4 regions of the Priestia sp. 3CA3 genome follow, and region 3 is predicted to be linked to each of the others. Evidence: riboswitches for the same ligand, from Rfam matches in the RefSeq annotation. Region 3 holds a riboswitch; each other region holds the start of a gene.
The links. A riboswitch is a leader RNA that binds a small molecule or an ion and turns the genes downstream of it on or off. The one in region 3 is predicted to bind cobalamin.
Positions count from the first base shown of each region.

Region 1: it holds a riboswitch for cobalamin, as region 3 does, so the genes downstream of both, AC1VNJ_RS17685 (ABC transporter substrate-binding protein) here and AC1VNJ_RS12400 ((2Fe-2S) ferredoxin domain-containing protein) in region 3, are expected to answer to the same signal.
Region 2: it holds a riboswitch for cobalamin, as region 3 does, so the genes downstream of both, AC1VNJ_RS00080 (ribonucleoside-diphosphate reductase subunit alpha) here and AC1VNJ_RS12400 ((2Fe-2S) ferredoxin domain-containing protein) in region 3, are expected to answer to the same signal.
Region 4: it holds a riboswitch for cobalamin, as region 3 does, so the genes downstream of both, AC1VNJ_RS05875 (cobyric acid synthase) here and AC1VNJ_RS12400 ((2Fe-2S) ferredoxin domain-containing protein) in region 3, are expected to answer to the same signal.

Region 1 covers NZ_JBXENJ010000006.1:244,951-250,057, reverse strand. The annotation lists gene AC1VNJ_RS17700 (class I SAM-dependent methyltransferase) at 1-683, shown strand, start outside; gene AC1VNJ_RS17695 (YpjP family protein) at 1,064-1,666, shown strand; gene AC1VNJ_RS17690 (thioredoxin family protein) at 1,855-2,169, shown strand; cobalamin riboswitch at 2,260-2,392, shown strand; gene AC1VNJ_RS17685 (ABC transporter substrate-binding protein) at 2,652-3,611, shown strand; gene AC1VNJ_RS17680 (adenosylcobinamide amidohydrolase) at 3,700-4,308, shown strand; gene cbiB (adenosylcobinamide-phosphate synthase CbiB) at 4,313-5,107, shown strand, end outside.
Region 2 covers NZ_JBXENJ010000001.1:16,943-22,049, forward strand. The annotation lists gene menC (o-succinylbenzoate synthase) at 1-999, shown strand, start outside; cobalamin riboswitch at 1,278-1,463, shown strand; gene AC1VNJ_RS00080 (ribonucleoside-diphosphate reductase subunit alpha) at 1,597-3,840, shown strand; gene AC1VNJ_RS00085 (ribonucleotide-diphosphate reductase subunit beta) at 3,857-4,900, shown strand; gene AC1VNJ_RS00090 (hypothetical protein) at 4,930-5,107, opposite strand, start outside.
Region 3 covers NZ_JBXENJ010000004.1:113,887-118,993, forward strand. The annotation lists gene AC1VNJ_RS12390 (M42 family metallopeptidase) at 1-520, shown strand, start outside; gene AC1VNJ_RS12395 (hypothetical protein) at 873-1,031, shown strand; cobalamin riboswitch at 1,178-1,356, shown strand; cobalamin riboswitch at 1,475-1,654, shown strand; gene AC1VNJ_RS12400 ((2Fe-2S) ferredoxin domain-containing protein) at 1,755-2,135, shown strand; gene cobJ (precorrin-3B C(17)-methyltransferase) at 2,149-3,771, shown strand; gene AC1VNJ_RS12410 (sirohydrochlorin chelatase) at 3,790-4,701, shown strand; gene cobK (precorrin-6A reductase) at 4,698-5,107, shown strand, end outside.
Region 4 covers NZ_JBXENJ010000002.1:205,384-210,490, forward strand. The annotation lists gene AC1VNJ_RS05865 (ABC transporter ATP-binding protein) at 1-322, opposite strand, end outside; gene AC1VNJ_RS05870 (FecCD family ABC transporter permease) at 319-1,377, opposite strand; gene AC1VNJ_RS05875 (cobyric acid synthase) at 1,584-3,110, opposite strand; cobalamin riboswitch at 3,203-3,382, opposite strand; gene AC1VNJ_RS05880 (YdcF family protein) at 3,530-4,093, shown strand; gene AC1VNJ_RS05885 (APC family permease) at 4,152-5,107, opposite strand, start outside.

The sequences.
Region 1 (5,107 bases), on a different contig from region 3:
AGAAATCTGTTGCAGATCTTCAAAATCTTGAAGCGGCAGACGTGCTGGTTGTCGGTAAAAATAGAGTAGAATTGCACGTCCAAAATGAAGAAGAACCTATTTTTTTTCATCCAAATTCCGCTATGTTTAGAGTGAAGAGATGGCTGCGCGGAGAACGAGATCCGTTTATTGAAGCTGCTGGTTTAGAAAAAGGAATGAGCGTGCTTGACTGTACACTTGGTCTTGCATCGGATAGTATGATGGCGAGCGCAGCAGTAGGGAAAAACGGGAAAGTTGTCGGACTAGAAGGCAACCGCTATGTAGCTTATTTAGTCAAACAAGGACTTTTAAATTGGGAAAGTGACGTACAAGAGTTGAATGATGCAATGAAGCTTATAAACGTGGTTCATCAAAATTTTGAATCGTTTTTGGCGTGTTGTGAAGATAATTCTTTTGATGTTGTCTACTTTGATCCTATGTTTCAAGAACAAATTGAGGAATCGAATGGAATTAACGGTATTAAAGCAATAGCACTGTATACCACGCTGACGCCAATGGCTATACAAGAAGCAAAAAGAGTAGCCAAACAAAAGGTCGTGCTAAAAGATCATTGGAAAAGCAGTCGTTTTAAAGAGCATGGATTTACTGTGCAAAAACGAAAAACATCAAAATTTCATTACGGGACAATTGATATACAAAAATAACCAAAAAAGTAAAATTAATTACGCTCATTGAAAAGACTTCCAAAACCTTTTAGGAATTAAAAAGTTTTGGAAGTTTTTTTTATGAATTTCATCTAAAGTTCATAAAAGTATGATATATTTTTGAACATAAAAATACTTTTGTGTTTAAGCATCCAGCAAAAAAGGAATATCTTGTATAGGTTTCCGCTCGGTGTGACAACCTCAAACAGAAGAAGGAAGGTGGTAACTGAAAAGTCGTCAAATGCCCGTAGACAGCATAAATGAATAAGCAAATATAGGTAAAAAATTAATAAGTATGTTACAATACCTAGTGAGTTATGATAATGAATTTTACAATATGAAAAGACCATATGGGAAAAGATGAGAAAGGAAAGATACGAATGCCTAGATGGATAAAAAGAATGCTAATTGTATTTATTACAGTATTTACATTTGGGCTTGTCACTCCACCAGAATATTTATACGTTGATGATGCAAAAGCGGACAAGCAACATAAAGCAGGGTATGTAAGAGAAACAACTCCTGTCACAGCTGTTATAGAAGATATTCATTTGCCATATGAAGAACCAAAATATGAAGACGTTTCATCATTTGTTACGTATGCAATGGAATCAGCTGAAAAACAGTCAGTGGAAAAATTCGGAACAAAAATTGGTCCTGTCATTGAAGATGAATTTCGTCAAGCAGTGTTACCTAAAATTGAAGAAGTGCTGACCGACATTGGCACTGAACGTGAACAGTCAATTCAGAATCTCGAGATAAGCGAGCACCCTGCTGCTGGCTACGGTGAAAAGATTTTCCATGTATATGACCGGGAAACCGGTCAGGACTTAATACGGTTTCATGTACGGCGTGAAAATCCTCCAAAAGATGGATACTGGTTTAATTTTCACTATCATGCGGCCGCAGATAATTTTCAAAAGCATTATGATTTAGGGAAAATTTATTGGAACCGAAACATGCCGCCTAAGTGGTTCAGCTGATAATAGACACAACATTCTACAATTTCGAAATGTTAGCTTTTTTAAGCTAGCATTTTTTTACGTCTAAAACCGTTATGGTCTAAATAAGCTGAAACATTAGCACAACGATAAAAAAATCGTTTATAATGAAGTCAGACTTCTTACTATAGAATTGTAGGAAGGAACGAATAGACGCTGGAGGTAACACAATGAAACAATTTACGGAAGAAAAACAATTTCGCGAACAAATTAAGAATGAAACACTAAGCGTTGGGATTTTTACGACAACGTGGTGTCCTGATTGCAAACGTTTGGATATGTTTATTGATGAAATCGTTGACGAAAATACAGATAAAGCATGGTTTAAAATTGACAAGGATGAGTTTGAAGAACTTTCTGCTGAAAACAATGTAATGGGTATTCCTTCTCTTCTTGTATATAAAAACGGTGAAAAAATTGCGCACCTGCACAGTGCAAATGCTAAAACGCCTGAAGCGGTCCGTGAATTTTTAGCAACTCTTTAATTCCCTAAGCTGCGAGAGCATTCTCGCAGCTTTTTTTGTGAGAATGGCTATTTCCATTTTTCGATGAGTGGGGTATACTAGGACAAGTGAATAATCGTAAAGCAATAAGGTCTCAATTTAAAGATTGAGTGAAAAGGGAAGTCTGGTGAAAAACCAGCGCGGTCCCGCCACTGTAAGCGCTTTGTGCGTAAGTCAGGAGACCTGCCTTATTGTTAGCTGTGAAACCTTCGAGGAAGGGTGAAGCAGGGTAATGAACATACATATCAAGTATAGTGAACGGATTCTTTTCCTGCTTATCTTGACGTTACCTGCTTTGCTTTCAATTGAAAGTAAAGCTTTTTTATTTTGAAGCTGCTGCCGAGCAGTATACATAGTCAAAGCGGAAAAAACGGGATAGCGCTGCTTTTTGCATGATCATTTGCTTTTTCTTTAACGTGGAGGTTTCGTATTCACAATGAACAATATATAGGGGGAGTATTTAGATGAAAAAATGGCTTTCGTATTCCATTATTGCGCTGTTAGTCATCGTACTTGCTGCATGCGGTGCAGGCAGCCAAAGCAACAGTGATAAAAAAACGAAGCAAGATACAGAACAAACGTCACAAGCTGCGTTTCCAGTGAAGGTAAAAGACGCGCGTGATAAAGAAATTACGTTGAAAAAACAGCCTAAGAAAATTGTTTCATTAATGCCAAGTAATACGGAGATTGTATATGCCCTTGGCCTTGAAAAAGAATTAGTCGGTGTCACAAGCAACGATGATTATCCTAAAAGCGTAAAGAAAAAAGCGCAGGTGGGAGATATGAACGTTAATGCAGAAAAAGTTATTGCTTTAAATCCTGATTTAGTGCTGGCACACGCTTCAAGTATGGGCGTTTCAGATGAAGTATTTAAACAAATTGAAAGTGCGGGTATTCCGGTATTTGTTGTAAAAGATTCAACAACGTTTGATACGGTTTATGATTCTATTACGCAAATTGGTAAATTAACGGGTAAAACAAAAGAAGCTAATCAAACAATTAAAGACATGAAAGAAAAAGTAGCTTCAATTGAGAAAAAAGCAAAAACGATTTCAAAAGAAGATCGTAAAAAAGTATGGATAGAGGTATCGGGAGCTCCTGAGATTTATACAACAGGAAAAGGTACGTTCATGAACGAAATGCTTACTATGATCGGTGCTGATAACGTAGCGGCTAGTGAAAAGGGTTGGGTTAAGTTTTCTGAAGAGCAAGTTGTTAAGTTAAACCCTGACGTTATTATCGCAACGTATGATGCAGACAAAAATGAGATTATGAAGCGTCCCGCTTGGAGCAGCATGACTGCTGTAAAAGAGGGGAACATCGAAAAGGTTGATCAAAACAAAATCAACCGCTTAGGACCTCGTATTGTAGATGGCTTAGAGGACTTAGCAAAAGCAGTATACCCTGAGGTGTACAATAAATAAAAAGAGGGACCATATTCCAGTTCGAATTGAAAAGGGGATTGGTCCCTTTTCACATCTTAAAATTGAAGAACGGCCTGAGCTTTTAATCATGAAAACCGAGACTTCTTATAAAACATACAGCTCAGGCGTTTTAGGAACAGGCATCATGGAAACGGACACCTTTTACAATCGATTTGTTCATAAAGACTATTATTCAGATACTCCTTCTTTAGAGTATGAGCAATATTTGATGAAAGAAAATGTGCGCCATGAGCAAATCGTAGGGTTGATGACAGCGGTTTGGTTAAAAGAAAGAGCGGTTTACTGTTATGAAGGCTACGGAGTAAGAGTAGCTTCCGTGATAACGGCTGGAGTAGGAAACGCAGTGGATATTACAGCTGACGAAGCTGTTCCATTTTATTCCTCTCCCGGTACAATTAATATGTTTTTTTTCGTGGAAGGCACGCTTACGGATGCGGCGTTTTTACAGCTTTTTATTGCCGCTACAGAAGCCAAAACAAAAACGCTGTCACAGCTGGGTGTCATAGATCCAGCTACAAAGACGATTGCTACGGGAACATCTACGGACAGTATCTCAGTTGCAGCGTCTCAGCAAGGACCATTATATGAATATGCAGGCTCTATGACCGCTTTAGGTCAAGCGGTAGCCAAGCTGGTAAAAATAAGCTTAGAGCAGGCACTTAAGGAAAAGAGGTGAAGAAATGAGTATTGCACAAGCGATGATTGCACACCTGACAGCCATGACGATTGCTCTACTCATTGACCGAATCATAGGTGACCCAGAAAATTGGCCGCATCCCGTTCGCTGGTTTGGCAAGTGGATTTATTGGATGGATTCCAGATTAAATAAAGGCGCAGGAAAACGATTCAAAGGATTGCTTCTTGTGATAAGTATGGTGGTGCTCGCAGGAGTTATTCCTTTTTTATTCCTTCATGCTTTGTACGGAGTTCATTTTATACTAGGTGTTTTAGTAGAGGGCGTAATGATTGCGACTACTATATCCACTCGTTCCTTAAGCGAAGCTGCTTATAAGGTGCAAAAGCCGCTTCAGCTAGGAGATATGGAGAAAGCTAGATATGAAGTAAGCATGATTGTGGGACGAGATACGGATCGTTTATCAGAAGGAGAAATTGCCAGAGCGACGGTAGAGACCGTGGCTGAAAATACAAGTGATGGTATTACAGCTCCGCTTTTTTATGCATTTATAGGAGGAGGAGCCCTAGCCTTTTTTTACCGAGCTATTAACACATGCGATTCAATGGTTGGGTATAAAAATGACCGCTACTTTCTGTTCGGCTATTTTAGTGCAAAAACCGATGACGTATTAAACTATATTCCAAGTCGGTTAACTGCAGTGGTGATGACCGCTGTTAATGTAGCAAAAAGCCAATATTCTCTTTGGCATGTAACGAGTTTGATTAAGCGCGATGCTAAGAAGCATCCAAGTCCAAATAGCGGATACGGGGAAAGTGCAGTGGCTGCCCTTTTAGGTATT
Region 2 (5,107 bases), on a different contig from region 3:
GTAGAAGATGAAAAAGGATTTACAGGATGGGGAGAAGTCGTTGCTTTTTCATCTCCTTGGTATACGGAAGAAACGATTCAGACATGTTTTCATATGTTAGACGATTTTTTAATTCCTTCGCTTCTTCACCAGCAGCTTCAAAAACCAGAGGATGTTCAAAAGTTATTCAAACCTCTAAAGCGGAACAACATGGCTAAAGCAGCTTTGGACTGTGCTGTATGGGATTTGTATGCAAAGCGCCAAAATAAGCCCTTAGCTGAAGTAATTGGCGGAATAAGGCCTGCTGTAGAAGCTGGAGTGGTAGTTGGCTTAAATGATATTTCCATCATGAAAGAACAAATAAAGACTTATATGAAAGATGGTTATAAGCGCTTTAAAGTGAAAATTAAGCCAGGCGCTGACTATGAGCTACTGAAACAAATTCGAGATGAATTTCCAAGCATTCCTCTTATGGCTGATGCCAATTCAGCCTATACGTTAAGCGATAGTGATTCATTGAAAAAACTAGATGAATTGAATTTAATGATGATCGAACAGCCGTTAAGTTCGGATGATATCCTTGATCATCGATTATTACAAAAGCAAATGAAGACGCCGATTTGCTTAGATGAAAGTATTGTGAGCTATGAAGATGCACGTCATGCAATCGAACAAAAAAGCTGCAAGATTATCAATGTGAAAATCGGTCGAGTTGGCGGAATGTCTGTAGCAAAAAAAATTCATGATTTATGCGCCCTACACGGTGTAAGGCTTTGGGTTGGCGGAATGTTAGAAGCCGGGATTTCACGAGCTCATAACATCGCCCTTGCCACACTGCCTTCTTTCACGATACCAGGTGACATTTCTGCGTCGTCTCGCTATTGGGAAAAAGATATTATTAAGCCCGAAGTAGAGGTAGAAGCCGGAGTAATAAAGGTGAAGGAAAAACCGGGGATAGGATACGATATTGATAAAAAGTTTATCAAAACAATCACAGCATTTGAAAAAGAATACAAATAATTAAAAACCGTTTTTTATGAAAAACGGTTTTTTTATTGATGTTGGCAATGTTTAGTAGAAAAATAGGACAAATTTTTTAAAAAGAGCACATTGTTCCATCAAGCGTGTCAAAACATGTTATGATGGAGTAGTTTGATGAAAAAAGTCGAAGGATTTTATCGTAAAAAACAAAATTATTTTTGAAAATAGGTTGATAGTTTTCTAAGTTGTCCTATATAATGTGTTTATAACATAACACAATATGTTGTTTGTTAAACAATAATAAAATACTATATTTTGTGTTTTCCAGTGAAAAAGGTGTCTGATAAAAAGACTTAAAAGGGAATTTGGTGAAAATCCAAAGCTGTCCCCGCAACTGTGAATGCTGATGAAATAAGGAGATCCACTGTGAGTAAACATCATGGGAAGGCCTTAAAGTAAAAAGAAGCATAAGTCAGGAGACCTGCCTTTTTTATGTCGTTTTATCTTCTTCGGGAGGTGAGAGGGTAGAGCGAGGATTGAGAAAAGACTTAGTGTCTTCTTCTATCTTCGTTCTATTCGCTCACCGAGGTACGGTGAGCGATTTTTTATTTTGAAGTGAAGAGAGGAGCCATATTTATGGTGAATACATTAAAGCCTACAATTCTACATGAATTAACTGCATATATTGAACGTTTAAAAAAAGAATTTACGCAACTTGATTTTTCTTTGTATGAGGAAAAGGTTATTCAAACTGTTACAGTAAAGGAAAATATGACGGACGAAAAGGTTGCAAACGTACTAATTTTGGCAGCCCTAGAGCGTATTTCAATGGAAGAACCAGATTGGACGTACGTGGCGGCAGACGTCTACTTAAACGAACTATATCGAAAAGCAGCGGACAACCGAGGTTATGATAAAAAAGAGAAGTACGGTTCGTTTTATCAGCTTATTCAAGAACTAACAAAAATCGGCATTTATAATAAACAGCTATTAAAAACATATACAGAAGAAGAAATTAATGAAATTGCTTCAGTCATTATTCCTGAACGCGATCGTTTATTTACATACATTGGATTGCTGACATTAGCAGATCGCTATTTAGCGACATCACATGATAAGCGTGTATACGAATTACCGCAAGAACGTTTTCTTATCATTGCTATGACGCTGATGTCTCAAGAAAAGAAAGAAAATCGAACAGCATTAGTAAAAGAAGCGTACTGGGCGCTTTCTAGTCTATATATGACGGTTGCCACACCAACACTCTCAAACGCAGGAAAGAGCTACGGACAGCTATCTAGCTGCTTTATTGATACGATTGATGACAGCTTACGCGGTATTTATGATAGCAATACAGATTTGGCCACGCTTAGTAAAAATGGAGGCGGAATTGGTGTCTACCTCGGTCATATTAGAAGCCGAGGAAGTGATATAAAAGGTTTTAAAGGCGTATCATCAGGAACAATTCCATGGATGAAACAGCTAAATAATACGGCTGTAAGTGTCGATCAGCTAGGTCAACGACAAGGAGCTATTGCTGTATATTTAGATGTTTGGCATAAAGACATTTTTTCATTCTTAGACGCGCGTTTGAACAATGGTGATGAACGCCAGCGCACGCATGATTTATTCACTGGCGTATGTTTGCCAGATTTGTTTATGGAAAAAGTAGAAGCACGTGAAGACTGGCACTTATTCGATCCTCACGAAGTTCGTACGCTGATGGGCTACTCGTTAGAAGATTTTTATGATGAAGAAGAAGGCAGCGGTTCGTTCCGCACTCGTTACGCTGAGTGTGTAAACAATGAACAGCTTTCAAGAGAAACAGTGCCTGCTATTGAGATCTTCAAGCGCATTATGCTTTCGCAGCTTGAAACCGGAACTCCTTATATGTTCTATCGTGATACGGTTAACCGAGCTAATCAAAACCGACACGCGGGCATGATTTACTGCAGTAACTTATGTACAGAAATCACGCAAAACCAAAGTACAACGGTCGTAACAGAGGAAATTACGGAAGACGGAAAAATTATTATTACAAAGAATCCGGGCGATTTTGTTGTATGTAATCTTTCTTCTATTAACTTAGCGAGAGCCGTAACTGAAGATGTACTTGAACGTTTAATTCCAATTCAAGTACGCATGCTTGATAATGTTATTGAGTTAAATGATTTGCCGGTACTTCAAGCAAAGCTAACGAATCAAAAGTACCGCGCAGTAGGGCTTGGCACATTTGGCTGGAACCATTTGCTTGCCTTAAAGAAAATAGCATGGGAGACAGATGAAGCGGTAGCATATTGCGATGAATTGTATGAACAAATTTCTTACTTAACCGTGCAGGCAAGCATGAACTTAGCTAAAGAAAAAGGCGCATATCCATTATTTAAAGGCTCAGATTTTGAGTCAGGCGCTTATTTTGAAACACGTGAATACACGAGCGAAGCGTGGAGTGAACTGCGTAGCGAAGTTCAAAGCAATGGGATAAGAAATGGATATTTAATGGCTGTAGCACCTAATTCATCAACATCTATTATCGCGGGTTCTACGGCAAGTATTGATCCGATTTTCCGTAAGTTTTATTCAGAGGAAAAGAAAAACTATAAAATCCCAGTGACGGCACCAGATTTATCGCCAGCAACAAACTGGTATTATAAGTCCGTTTATTTAATTGATCAGCACTGGAGCATTAAGCAAAACGCCAAGCGCCAGCGTCATATTGATCAATCTATTTCATTCAATTTATATGTACAAAATGATATCCGAGCAAAAGAGCTGCTGGATCTTCATATGACGGCATGGAAAGAAAAATTAAAAACGACCTATTACGTACGTTCAACATCAAGTGAAGTCATTGAAGAATGTGAAAGCTGTCATAGTTAAAAGGAGTGAATAATTGATGACAAGCATGTTAAAACGAGAATTAATGAACGAAACAGCTCCGAACCGTTCGACAGGAATCATCAACGGCAAGAGCTCCAATATTCTAAACTGGGATGACGTCCGATTTTCATGGGCGTTCCCTAAATACAAGCGTATGCTAGCTAATTTCTGGACGCCGTTTGAAATTAATATGGGTCAAGATATTAAACAGTTCCCTCAGTTAACCGCTGACGAACAAGAGAGCTTTCTAAAAATTATTGGCCTGCTGGCGCTACTGGACAGTATTCAATCAGATTATGCTAGCAAAGTAGCTGACTATGTAACCGATTCTTCGATTAACGCTCTAATGATTATTTTAGCGCAGCAAGAAGTGGTTCATAATCATTCGTATTCATATGTTTTATCAAGTCTTGTACCAAAAGGAAAACAAGATGAAGTATTTGAATACTGGCGTACAGACGAAAAGCTTCGCGCACGAAATGACTTTATTACAAACGGATATAAAGCATTTAGCGAAGAAGCAACGGTTGAAAACTTTTTGAAGTCTATGGTATATGATGTTATTTTAGAAGGACTTTTCTTCTATAGCGGATTTGCGTTCTTCTATAATCTTGCGAGAAATCAAAAGATGGTGGCGACATCTACGATGATTAATTATATCAATCGTGATGAACAGCTTCACGTTGGGTTATTTGAAAAGATTTTCAAGGAAGTACTAAATGAAAATCCAGCTTATCGTACGGAGGAGCTAGAAACGTTTGTAGTTGAAACGTTCCAAGAGGCAGCTCGTCTTGAAATTGAATGGGCGGAATCTGTTATTGGAGAAAAATTCGACGGCATTACGATGAAAGAACTGCAGCAGTACATTGAATATATGGCGAATAAACGCTGTAATCAGTTAGGCTTCGGTCGAGCTGCTTTCCCAGAAGCACCGATTGAAAATCCTCTTCGTTGGATTATTGCTTATCAAGAGGTAGATTTAGGGAAAACCGATTTCTTTGAACAGAAATCACGACAATATACAAAAGCATCAGATGCAAATGGATTTGATGATTTATAAACACAAAAGCTGACTAATTTCCTTATTGATTAGTCAGCTTTTTTTAAGTGAATAAGTCCAAGTTCTAACGCACGTGTGGTAATTAAGTCATCAATTTCTTCTGGAATGTTTTCAAGTGTTCCCCATTTGTATGTCCATAAATGAGTAAATGATTGTACATAGATTGGAAAGGTTTGTTCATTTGCTTTTATGGCTTCTTCTTTAAAA
Region 3 (5,107 bases):
CGGTTTTATTAAATCTCGTCATCTCGATGATAAAGCAAGCGTAGCTTTATTGCTTCAGCTCGTGAAAACAATTCAAGAAGAGCAGATCGAACTGCCATACACTACGCACTTTCTTATTTCAAATAATGAAGAAATTGGATACGGAGGAAATTCGAACATTACGCCTCAAACGGTAGAATACTTAGCGGTTGATATGGGTGCCATGGGAGATGGACAATCTACTGATGAATACACCGTGTCTATTTGTGTAAAAGATTCAAGCGGCCCATATCATTACGGTTTGAGAAAGCATTTGGTGGAGCTAGCTAAGCAGCATGATATTCAGTATAAATTAGATATTTATCCGTTTTACGGATCAGATGCTTCTGCTGCTATTCGTGCCGGGCATGACATCGTACACGGCTTAATTGGTCCAGGAATTGATTCTTCTCATGCGTTTGAGAGAACGCATCAAGATTCATTAAACCATACGTACAAGCTTCTTTACCACTATGTGCAATCGAACATGGTTCTGCTTTAAGAAAGGAATATTTAATTAGTGTATTTTTATGCAAAACAAAGAGCAGGACGGGACTGTGATGTCTGTACTTTCCTTTCCTAAAAAAGAAGCCGGCTGTCCGGCTTCTTTTTTTAATAAATACTATATATTTTTTTACTGATGAAGCAACAGTTGGTAAAAAAAGCACCTTTTTTAAAGAGGTATAATAAGGCTTAAACCTTTTGTACATTTTGTTCATTTACAGAAGTTAAAATGTTTTTAAATTTTTAAAAGTTTCTTGTGACAAGTTTTGTAGAATGGGTTTTCAAAAGGATATGGTTTCGTCATAATGTGGATATAGCGATCACTACAATAATCGGAGGCGAATCTTTTCATGTGGGTACTGACGGTATATGCTGGAAAAGAAATGAAAATGTTTGAATTTGAAACTGAAACGCAGGCGAGAGAAGCTTTTGCAAAAACAAATGGCTGTAAAGTTCTTTCAGAAGTCGTGTATTATAATGATCCTCATTTAACGTTAGTAGCTATATAATGAAAAAACAAGAGCTGACTTTATGCTCTTGTTTTTTTATAGCTTCTTGTATCTTACGAAAAGAATAAAGTTGAAATAAAAAAAAATGTACGCTATGATATGGTAGTTACTTCTATTATTCTGATAGTTTAAAAGGTTCATATATATCAAACAGCAACAGTAAAGATGCCAAGAAGGCTTAATAGGGAAACTGGTGTAAGACCAGTACTGTCCCCGCAACTGTAAGTGTGGACGAACGAGTATAACCACTGTGAAAAAATCACGGGAAGGTTCTCAAGTAGAATGATACACAAGTCAGGAGACCTGTCTTTATTGTGAAGTTTCTATTTCTCCGGGGAGCGGGAAGGGAAACGTTGGCTTAAAGTGGCATTCGTGTACACTCTTATTCTAACGTTTTACCCGCTCGCATATTAGCGAAGCGGGTTTTTCTCATATCCTAAAACTACATATCGTGCAAAAAAGGTGCGCAATGACCACATTGCGTTAAATGGGAAGTCTGGTGTGAAGCCAGCGCGGTACCCGCCACTGTGAAGAGGAGCTGATTGCATATGCCACTGTATTCGGGAAGGCGCAATCAAGTAATGAATCGAAGTCAGGAAACCAGCCTTTTTCTAATGCGAAGCTTACCCTACGGGATATAGGTGGAAGTGCAAAAACTTAGTTTGAATTTTCTGCGCCTCTATCATTGATAGAGGCGTTTTTTTAGTAAAGGAGAGAATGAGTGTGACGACTTGGAACTTGAATGCAACAAAGCATCACGTATTGATTTGTAATGGAAGCAGCTGTATGAGAAAAGGTGGAGAAGAAGCCACGCAGGCTATTCGAAATAAAGTGACCGAACTGAATCTAGATGAAGCGGTTCATACAACCCGCACGCGCTGTAACGGAAGATGCAAAGATGCTCCTGTAGCTATCGTGTACCCTTCAGGAGATTGGTACAAGCAGGTCACTGAAAACGTAGCTCATCGAATTGTTGAAGAGCATTTAGCAGGGGGCTGCAGTATAAAGGAATCGCTTATTTATGAATATGATCAAAATGGTTTCGTTTCTCCAGAAAACAGTGACTCCATAGAAGGAATTGACAAAGTAAAAAGTAATGCATAAAGGAGGAGCTAGCATGAAAGGTAAACTACTAGTTATTGGATTCGGTCCAGGAAGCTTTGAGCATATCACACAGCGAGCAAGAGAAGCCATTCAAGAAAGTGATATGATCATTGGTTATAAAACCTATGTGGAATTAATTCAAGGACTGTTAACGAATCAACAAATTATTAGTACAGGAATGACCGAAGAAGTAAGCCGTGCACAAGAAGCTGTAAAGCAAGCTGAAGCGGGGAAAACAGTGGCGGTCATTTCAAGCGGAGATGCAGGAGTATACGGAATGGCCGGCCTTGTGTATGAAGTGTTGATCGAAAAAGGATGGAAAAAAGAAACGGGCGTAGAGCTGGAAGTAATTCCTGGCATTTCGGCTATTAATTCATGCGCATCTCTCCTTGGGGCGCCCGTGATGCATGATGCCTGTACGATTAGTTTGAGTGACCACCTTACGCCTTGGGAGTTAATTGAAAAAAGAATTGAAGCAGCTGCACAAGCAGATTTTGTAGTAGCCTTTTATAATCCGAAAAGCGGAAGAAGAACAAGACAAATTGTGGAAGCGCAGAGGATTCTATTAAAGTACCGTTCTCCTGATACGCCTGTTGGCCTTGTAAAAAGCGCTTATCGTGACCGTGAAGAAGTCGTAATGACGAACTTAAAAGATATGTTAAACCATGAAATAGGCATGCTGACTACCGTTGTTGTTGGGAATTCATCTACGTTCTTTTATGACGATTTGATGATTACACCGCGAGGGTATCAGCGGAAATATACCCTCAATCAAACGGAACAGCCGCTAAGACCGCATCAGCGACTTCGAAAAGAAGCAGAACCATGGGCTCTTGATCAAGAGGAGACTGTACAGCAAACGGCTTCAGCTATTGAAGCTGTTCAGAATAAAAAAGAAGAAAAAACAGCTTCACGAGCTCTTGCAGAAGAAGCGCTTCAAGCAATTTTAGGTGAAACTACTTCTCCGGTCGTACATCAGCCAATAGAGTCTATTTTTGAAGTGGCGGTTAGTCCAGGGCTTGCGAATAAGAAGTTTACGCCCGTTCAAATGACAACACTAGCAGAAGTTGTTGGTGAAAAAGGTACGATGGAGTATACGCCTGATCATCAAATTAAATTGCAAATTCCAACGGCTCATCCAGATGTGATCATTGAAAAACTTCAAGCAGCTTCCTTTTTATTATCTCCGGTCGGAGACGTGTTTACAATTAAAGCGTGTGATTTTTGTGATGGAGAAAAAAGCGACGCCATCCCACATACGGAAGAATTACAAAAGCGCCTCGGCGGAATGGACATGCCAAAAGAGCTGAAGCTTGGTATTAATGGATGCGGTATGGCCTGTTACGGTGCTGTTCAAGAAGATATCGGCATTGTCTATAGAAAAGGTGCGTTTGACTTATTTTTAGGAGCTAAAACGGTTGGGCGCAACGCGCATTCAGGTCAAATTGTGGCGGAAGGCATAGCGCCCGATGACATTGTTGAAATAGTTGATAACATTGTCCGTGAATATAAAGAAAAAGGTCATCCTAATGAGCGGTTTCACAAATTCTTTAAGCGTGTGAAGAACGTTTATGGATTCGATTATCAGGATATAACACCAAAAATAAAAGTAGAACCAGCTCCTTGTGGAGATTAAGAAATGGGAGGGCATTATATGAAATCAGTTTTATTTGTAGGTCATGGAAGCAGAGATTCTGAAGGGAACGATCAAATTCGCGAGTTTATCTCGACTATGAAGCATGATTGGGACGCATCTATTTTAGTAGAAACGTGTTTTCTAGAATTTGAACGTCCGAATGTAAGTCAAGGAATTGACACGTGTGTGGCAAAAGGAGCACAAGATGTAGTTGTGATTCCAATTATGCTCTTGCCTGCTGGCCACTCTAAAATACATATTCCGGCGGCTATAGATGAAGCTAAGGAAAAATATCCACACGTAAACTTTGTATACGGACGTCCCATTGGCGTTCATGAAGAAGCTCTTGAAATTTTAAAAACGAGATTACAAGAATCAGGAGAAAATTTAGAAACTCCAGCTGAAGACACGGCTGTTATTGTCTTAGGACGAGGAGGAAGCGATCCTGATGCAAACAGTGATCTATATAAAATTACGCGCCTTCTTTGGGAAAAAACAAACTACAAAATCGTCGAAACTTCTTTTATGGGCGTGACCGCTCCATTGATTGATGAAGGGGTGGAACGATGTTTAAAACTGGGCGCTAAAAAAGTGGTTATTCTCCCGTATTTCTTATTTACAGGAGTATTAATTAAGCGTTTGGAAGAAATGGTGAAGCAGTATAAATTGCAGTATGAAGACATTGAGTTTAAGCTAGCCGGCTATTTCGGCTTTCATCCAAAACTACAGACAATTTTAAAAGAACGTGCTGAAGAAGGATTAGAAGGCGAAGTGAAAATGAACTGCGATACATGTCAATATCGCCTCGGCATTATGGAGCATATTGATCACCATCATCATCACGATCATGATCACGATCACGGGCACCATCACCACGATCACCATCATGACCATCACCACCATGAAGATAAGGTCGGCGAGTTAAAATGATTTTATTGTTAGCGGGAACTAGCGATGCACGTGCATTAGCCGTTCAAGTGAAAAAAGAAGGTTACGACGTTACGGCGACGGTTGTAACCGACAATGCAGCAATCGAATTACAGCGAGCAGAAGTGAAAGTGAAAATTGGACGTCTCACACAAGAAGATATGATCGATTTTGTAAACGAACATCGTGTAAAAGCTATTGTGGATGCAAGTCACCCTTTTGCCGAAGAAGCATCTAAAAACGCTATCGGCGCAGCTGCTGAAACATCGATTCCTTACGTACGCTATGAGCGGGCTTCACAGGCTTTCACCTACGACAATATGACGATGGTTTCCACGTACGAAGAAGCAGCTGAAGTAGCGGCTCAGAAAAAAGGAGTTATTATGCTGACAACAGGCAGCAAAACGCT
Region 4 (5,107 bases), on a different contig from region 3:
CTTTTGCCTGATAAGGATAACGTCCCAGTGAAACAATTTCTTGAACCGTAAATTCTAATCCAATTTGATTTTCTTGCGTCATGACTGCAACTTTTTGCGCCAGTTGTTTTGGTGAATAAGCCTTCACTGACTTCCCTTCTACCTTCACTTCTCCTGATTGAGTGGTTAATACATTCATAATTAAGCGAATAAGCGTTGTTTTTCCGCTTCCATTTGGTCCTAGTAAAGCAACAAAAGAACCTTTGTCTACGGTGAACGTGATGTCACGAACGGTCGGTTTCTGTTTATCGTATCCTCCCGTCACATTATATAGTTCAATCATGATATTCCTCTTTTCCGCATACGTTCTTTTACAAGCAGCAGCGTAAAAATTGGCGAACCAATTAAGGCGGTTACGACTCCAATCGGCAGTTCACGAGGTTCTAATATCGTTCTTGCTAATAAATCGGCTAAAACCAAATAACTTCCTCCGATTAAAATAGAAAGCGGCAGTACATGCTTATGATTAGCTCCCGCTACGAGACGCACTACGTGGGGAATAACTAAGCCAACAAATCCAATTGCCCCAGATACTGATACCGCAGCCCCGGTTAATACGGATGCACCTATTAAAATCATTCTTTTTTTCTTCTTTACGTCTATCCCCATAAATTGAGCGGATTGATCGCCAAATGCTAAGCCGTTCAGCTCTTTCACATGTAACAGCAGCATAATCGTACCGACTAAAAAGAACGGCCCTAAAATTTGAATATGCGACCATCCTCTCATTGATACGCTTCCCATTAGCCAATATAAAACCTGCCTTACATCTTCTTCAGGAGAAAGAGCTACAATTAATGAAATAAGCGCGCTCATAAAGGATGATAAAATAATCCCCGCTAAGATGATGGTTTCATTGGCCAAATTGCCGCTTGCGAGTTTCGTAATACCAAAAACTAAAAGAAGAGTAATAAAACCAGATACGATGCCGACTACAGGCAGCGTGAAGATAGACAAACCAAAAATACTCCAGTGAAAATAAATTGCCATGACAGAGCCAAGGGTTGCACCTGAGGAAACTCCGATCGTGTAAGGATCCGCAAGAGAGTTTCTTAATAGCCCTTGAAAGGCAGCCCCTGCTATTGAAAGCGAAGCTCCTACTAAAAATGCCACCAGTACTCTTGGAAAACGAATTTGCCAAATGATTAAATCCATGTTTTCCGGACCGTGATATAAGGATAGTCCGGTAAGGTGGCCAATAATAATTTTGATTGTATCTCCTACGGTTAACGAAACTGTACCAATAAATACTCCCATAATCACCGAAGTACATACAATAAATAAACTGACTATGTATAAAATAGATGCTTTGTTTAAAAAAATACGTTTAAAAATCAATACTTTCAGCTCCTCTAGGAAACGAGGCGTGATGTTTTACATTACATTAACCATTCATTTTCCTGTCCATAAACCATGTTTCCATCCTACATAGTATTGGAAACAAATCATCTTTTATTTGTTACGAGTGCTAGACTGTTGAACTAGGCAACGTAGAATAGCGTACTAAAGTTCTCGGTGAAAAAACAAGCGAAAACCTCTACAAGCTACACTTTTTGTGTTTGCTCCGGGCTTTTATAGTTGTCTATTAAATGATACAGCTTTTCCATATCTATAGCTTCTCTCACATATGCTGCTGCTTTTGAAAAAGACTCCTCTTTTTGCAGGCGACTGTTGAATGTATCCGTAATAGGCGGCAATTTTTTATGTTTACGAATTTGATTAAGCAAAGCTCTGCGCAAAGCATCGTTATGAAACACATCATGAACATACGTGCCAATGATGTTGTCTTTAACCGTTCCTTCTTTTTGATCATCTACCACCGCAAAGGCTTTCGTCATGCTTTTAGAAACCGTCTTTCCCATATGAATTTCATAGCCTTCAATCGAAACCTTCTCACTTTCTAACTGAACATATCCAGAAACTCTTTCTGTTTTTTTGCTGGTTGTCATAACGGTTTCCACTGGAAGCAAACCCAGCCCTTTAATAGATTCAATCCGGGACTCTACTGCATCGGGGTCCGTAATTGTCTCTCCTAACATTTGATATCCCCCGCAGATGCCAATAACGTGAGCGTTCGTTGCGTTCAAGACTTGATTAATGGCTAGAGCCAGGCCGCTTTCTTGTAAAAATTGCGCATCTTCAATCGTATTTTTGCTTCCTGGTAAAACAATTAAATCAGGCGTACCTAGTTGTGATGGCTTGGTTACAAGTCTCACATGACAGTCTTCTTCTAAGCTTAGAGGATCAATGTCTGTAAAATTTGAGATGCGAGGATACGAGATAACCGCAATATCGATTTCTTTTAACGGATTTACAAGCGTTGAGTAATTTCTGAGTGATAGCGAATCTTCAGCGTCAATTTCCACGTCGTGCATATAAGGAATGACTCCTAGTACCGGAACTCCCGTGTATTCTTCAAACCACTTCAACCCCGGTTTTAAAAGCTCTAAGTCTCCTCGGAATTTATTGATTAACACTCCAATTACTCTAGGTTTATGTTCATCTGGAAGCAATTGAAGAGTACCCACCAGACTCGCAAAAACCCCTCCTTTATCAATGTCTCCTACTAACACAACAGGGGCTTGGGCTATCTTTGCTACGCGCATATTTACCAGTTCCCGATCGTTCAAATTCACTTCAGCAGGACTTCCAGCACCTTCAATCACAATTCGATCATAATGATTGGCAAGCTCTTTATAAGACTCCGTGATAACGTTCAAACCTTCATTAAAAAATTCTTGCCGATACTGAAAAGCAAACATATTACGAAGCGGCTTTCCATGAACGACAATTTGAGATTCATGATCACGAGTTGGTTTAATTAAAATAGGATTCATATTGGTTGTTGCTTCTACTCCAGCCGCTTCAGCTTGAATTCCTTGCGCTCTTCCAATTTCTTTTCCATCCATTGTAATGTATGAATTAAGCGCCATATTTTGCGATTTAAACGGTGCAGTTTGATAGCCGTCTTCTTTAAAAATACGGCAAAACGCTGTAGCAATCATGCTTTTTCCAGCGTCTGAGTGCGTTCCTTGAATCATAAGAGGTTTTCCTTTTTTCACTTTTTCCACTCCCTATCACATAAAAAAACCTTAACTGTAAAAGTCAAGGTTTGGTCATGCGCTCATTAACACATTGTCTTGACTTATTTCTCCCACCGAAAAATAAGGGGTTTTTAAAAGCAGGTCTCCTGGCTTATGCTTCATTTTACTTCTGCATCCTTCCTAGTTTGACTAGTGGGTCTTTGCAGGTTCATCCACATTTACAGTAGCGGGGGCTGCACCGGATTTACACCGATTTCCCTATTATCCTCCTTAGAGGCACTTTTAAAATCATTTATTCTTTATTGTAACGAATTTTATAACCATTCACAATAACGATTTTCTTCTATTATTATATATTACTGTGTTTATACTTATTTGGGTCTCGTATGCTATAATAACAATTATTTTCCAAACATCTTATGAAATAGCTAGGAAGGTGCTCGTAGTTGAAGAAAAAAATCATTTATATCTTTATTAGTTTGCTTGTTCTTTACATAGCAATCATGTCTTTTTGTATGTATCAAACCGCTCATCAGCCTGTTCCGCAAAAAGCAGATTATGTGCTCATTTTAGGTTCGAAAGTAGACGGAGATCAAATGTCTCCTAGTTTAAAAGAACGAGCAAAAACGGCTTTATCTTATTTAAAGACTCATAAACAAACAAAAGTTATCGTAACGGGTGGAAAAGGATCCGATGAAGAAATTTCTGAAGCAGAAGCAGCCTATCGTTTTCTACGAAAAGAAGGAATTAAAAAGAATCGAATGATAAAAGAGGATCAGTCAACTTCTACTTTTGAGAATTTCACTTTCACTAAAAAGAAAGTTGATATTCAACACAAAAAAGTCGTGCTTGTTAGCAGTGATTTTCATTTATTTCGCGCCTCTATTATTGCCAAGCGTCAAGGTTTTGACGTTTATCCTTTAGGTGCAAAGACACCAAATTCAATTAAACTTCAAGCCTACTTTCGTGAGTATGCTGCTATCTTAAAAACGTGGCTGTTTGATAAATAAATAGAGTACACCCCTATACAAACGAAAAACACGGCATGAATTCATGCCGTGTTTTTTATTAATCATCCGTATCGATAACTGCTTTTGGTAAACCCGTGTATTTCGCCCAGTAGAAAATACCGATTGAAACAAGAGCAATTAAAATTAAGTCAAGCGGGTTGCTTAGCACACCTTGTCCTCCACCAAATGAGCCTAGGTAAGAGATAACAAGCATAATAATATAATAAGCAACTAGCCACCAAGCAGATTTAAGCTGCTGTGCAAATTTTACAACGTCAGTTGGTACGTATTTCTTAAATGCTACGTAGATAACAACCATTAGAAGCTGTGATCCTAGAAGCCAAGAAATTGTCGTCCATCCTGACCAATATACGATGTATGAACAGAAGATAAATGACACAGGAGCAATAACGCTCATGCCTTTTAATTTGAAAGGCTTTTTAAGGTCTTTTGCATTTACTCTGAATGCAGCAGCTGAAATTGGCGCAATCGCATAAGACAGAATAAGTGCTACTGAACATACGTTTACTAGCGCTTCCCAAGAAGGAAATGGCAGTGTCCAGAATACGGACATTCCAAACGATAGCCATAGTGACGCACGTGGAATTCCTGTTTTCTTATCTACTTTTGAGAAACGTTTAAATAGTGTTCCATTACGAGACCAAGCATAAACTAAACGAGAAGTTGTATTCATGAAGATGTTCCCGTTACCGCCTGGTGATAAAATAGCATCAAAAATAACAAGCGTTACTAACCAGCCAAGGCCTAAAATAAGTGCAATATCTTTAAATGGTAAAGAGAATTGCTCTTGAATTGTTCCCCATCCTCCTGATAGCATATCAGCCGGAATGTTACCAATGAACAATACTTGCAGTGCTGTGTAAATAATCGCTGAAAGTACAATACAGATAATGAGCGCGATTGGAATATTACGCTGCGGGTTTTTAACTTCACTGGCTACAGAAACAATAGGGTGAAGTCCTAGGTAAGCAAACATAACGCCACCTGTTGAAA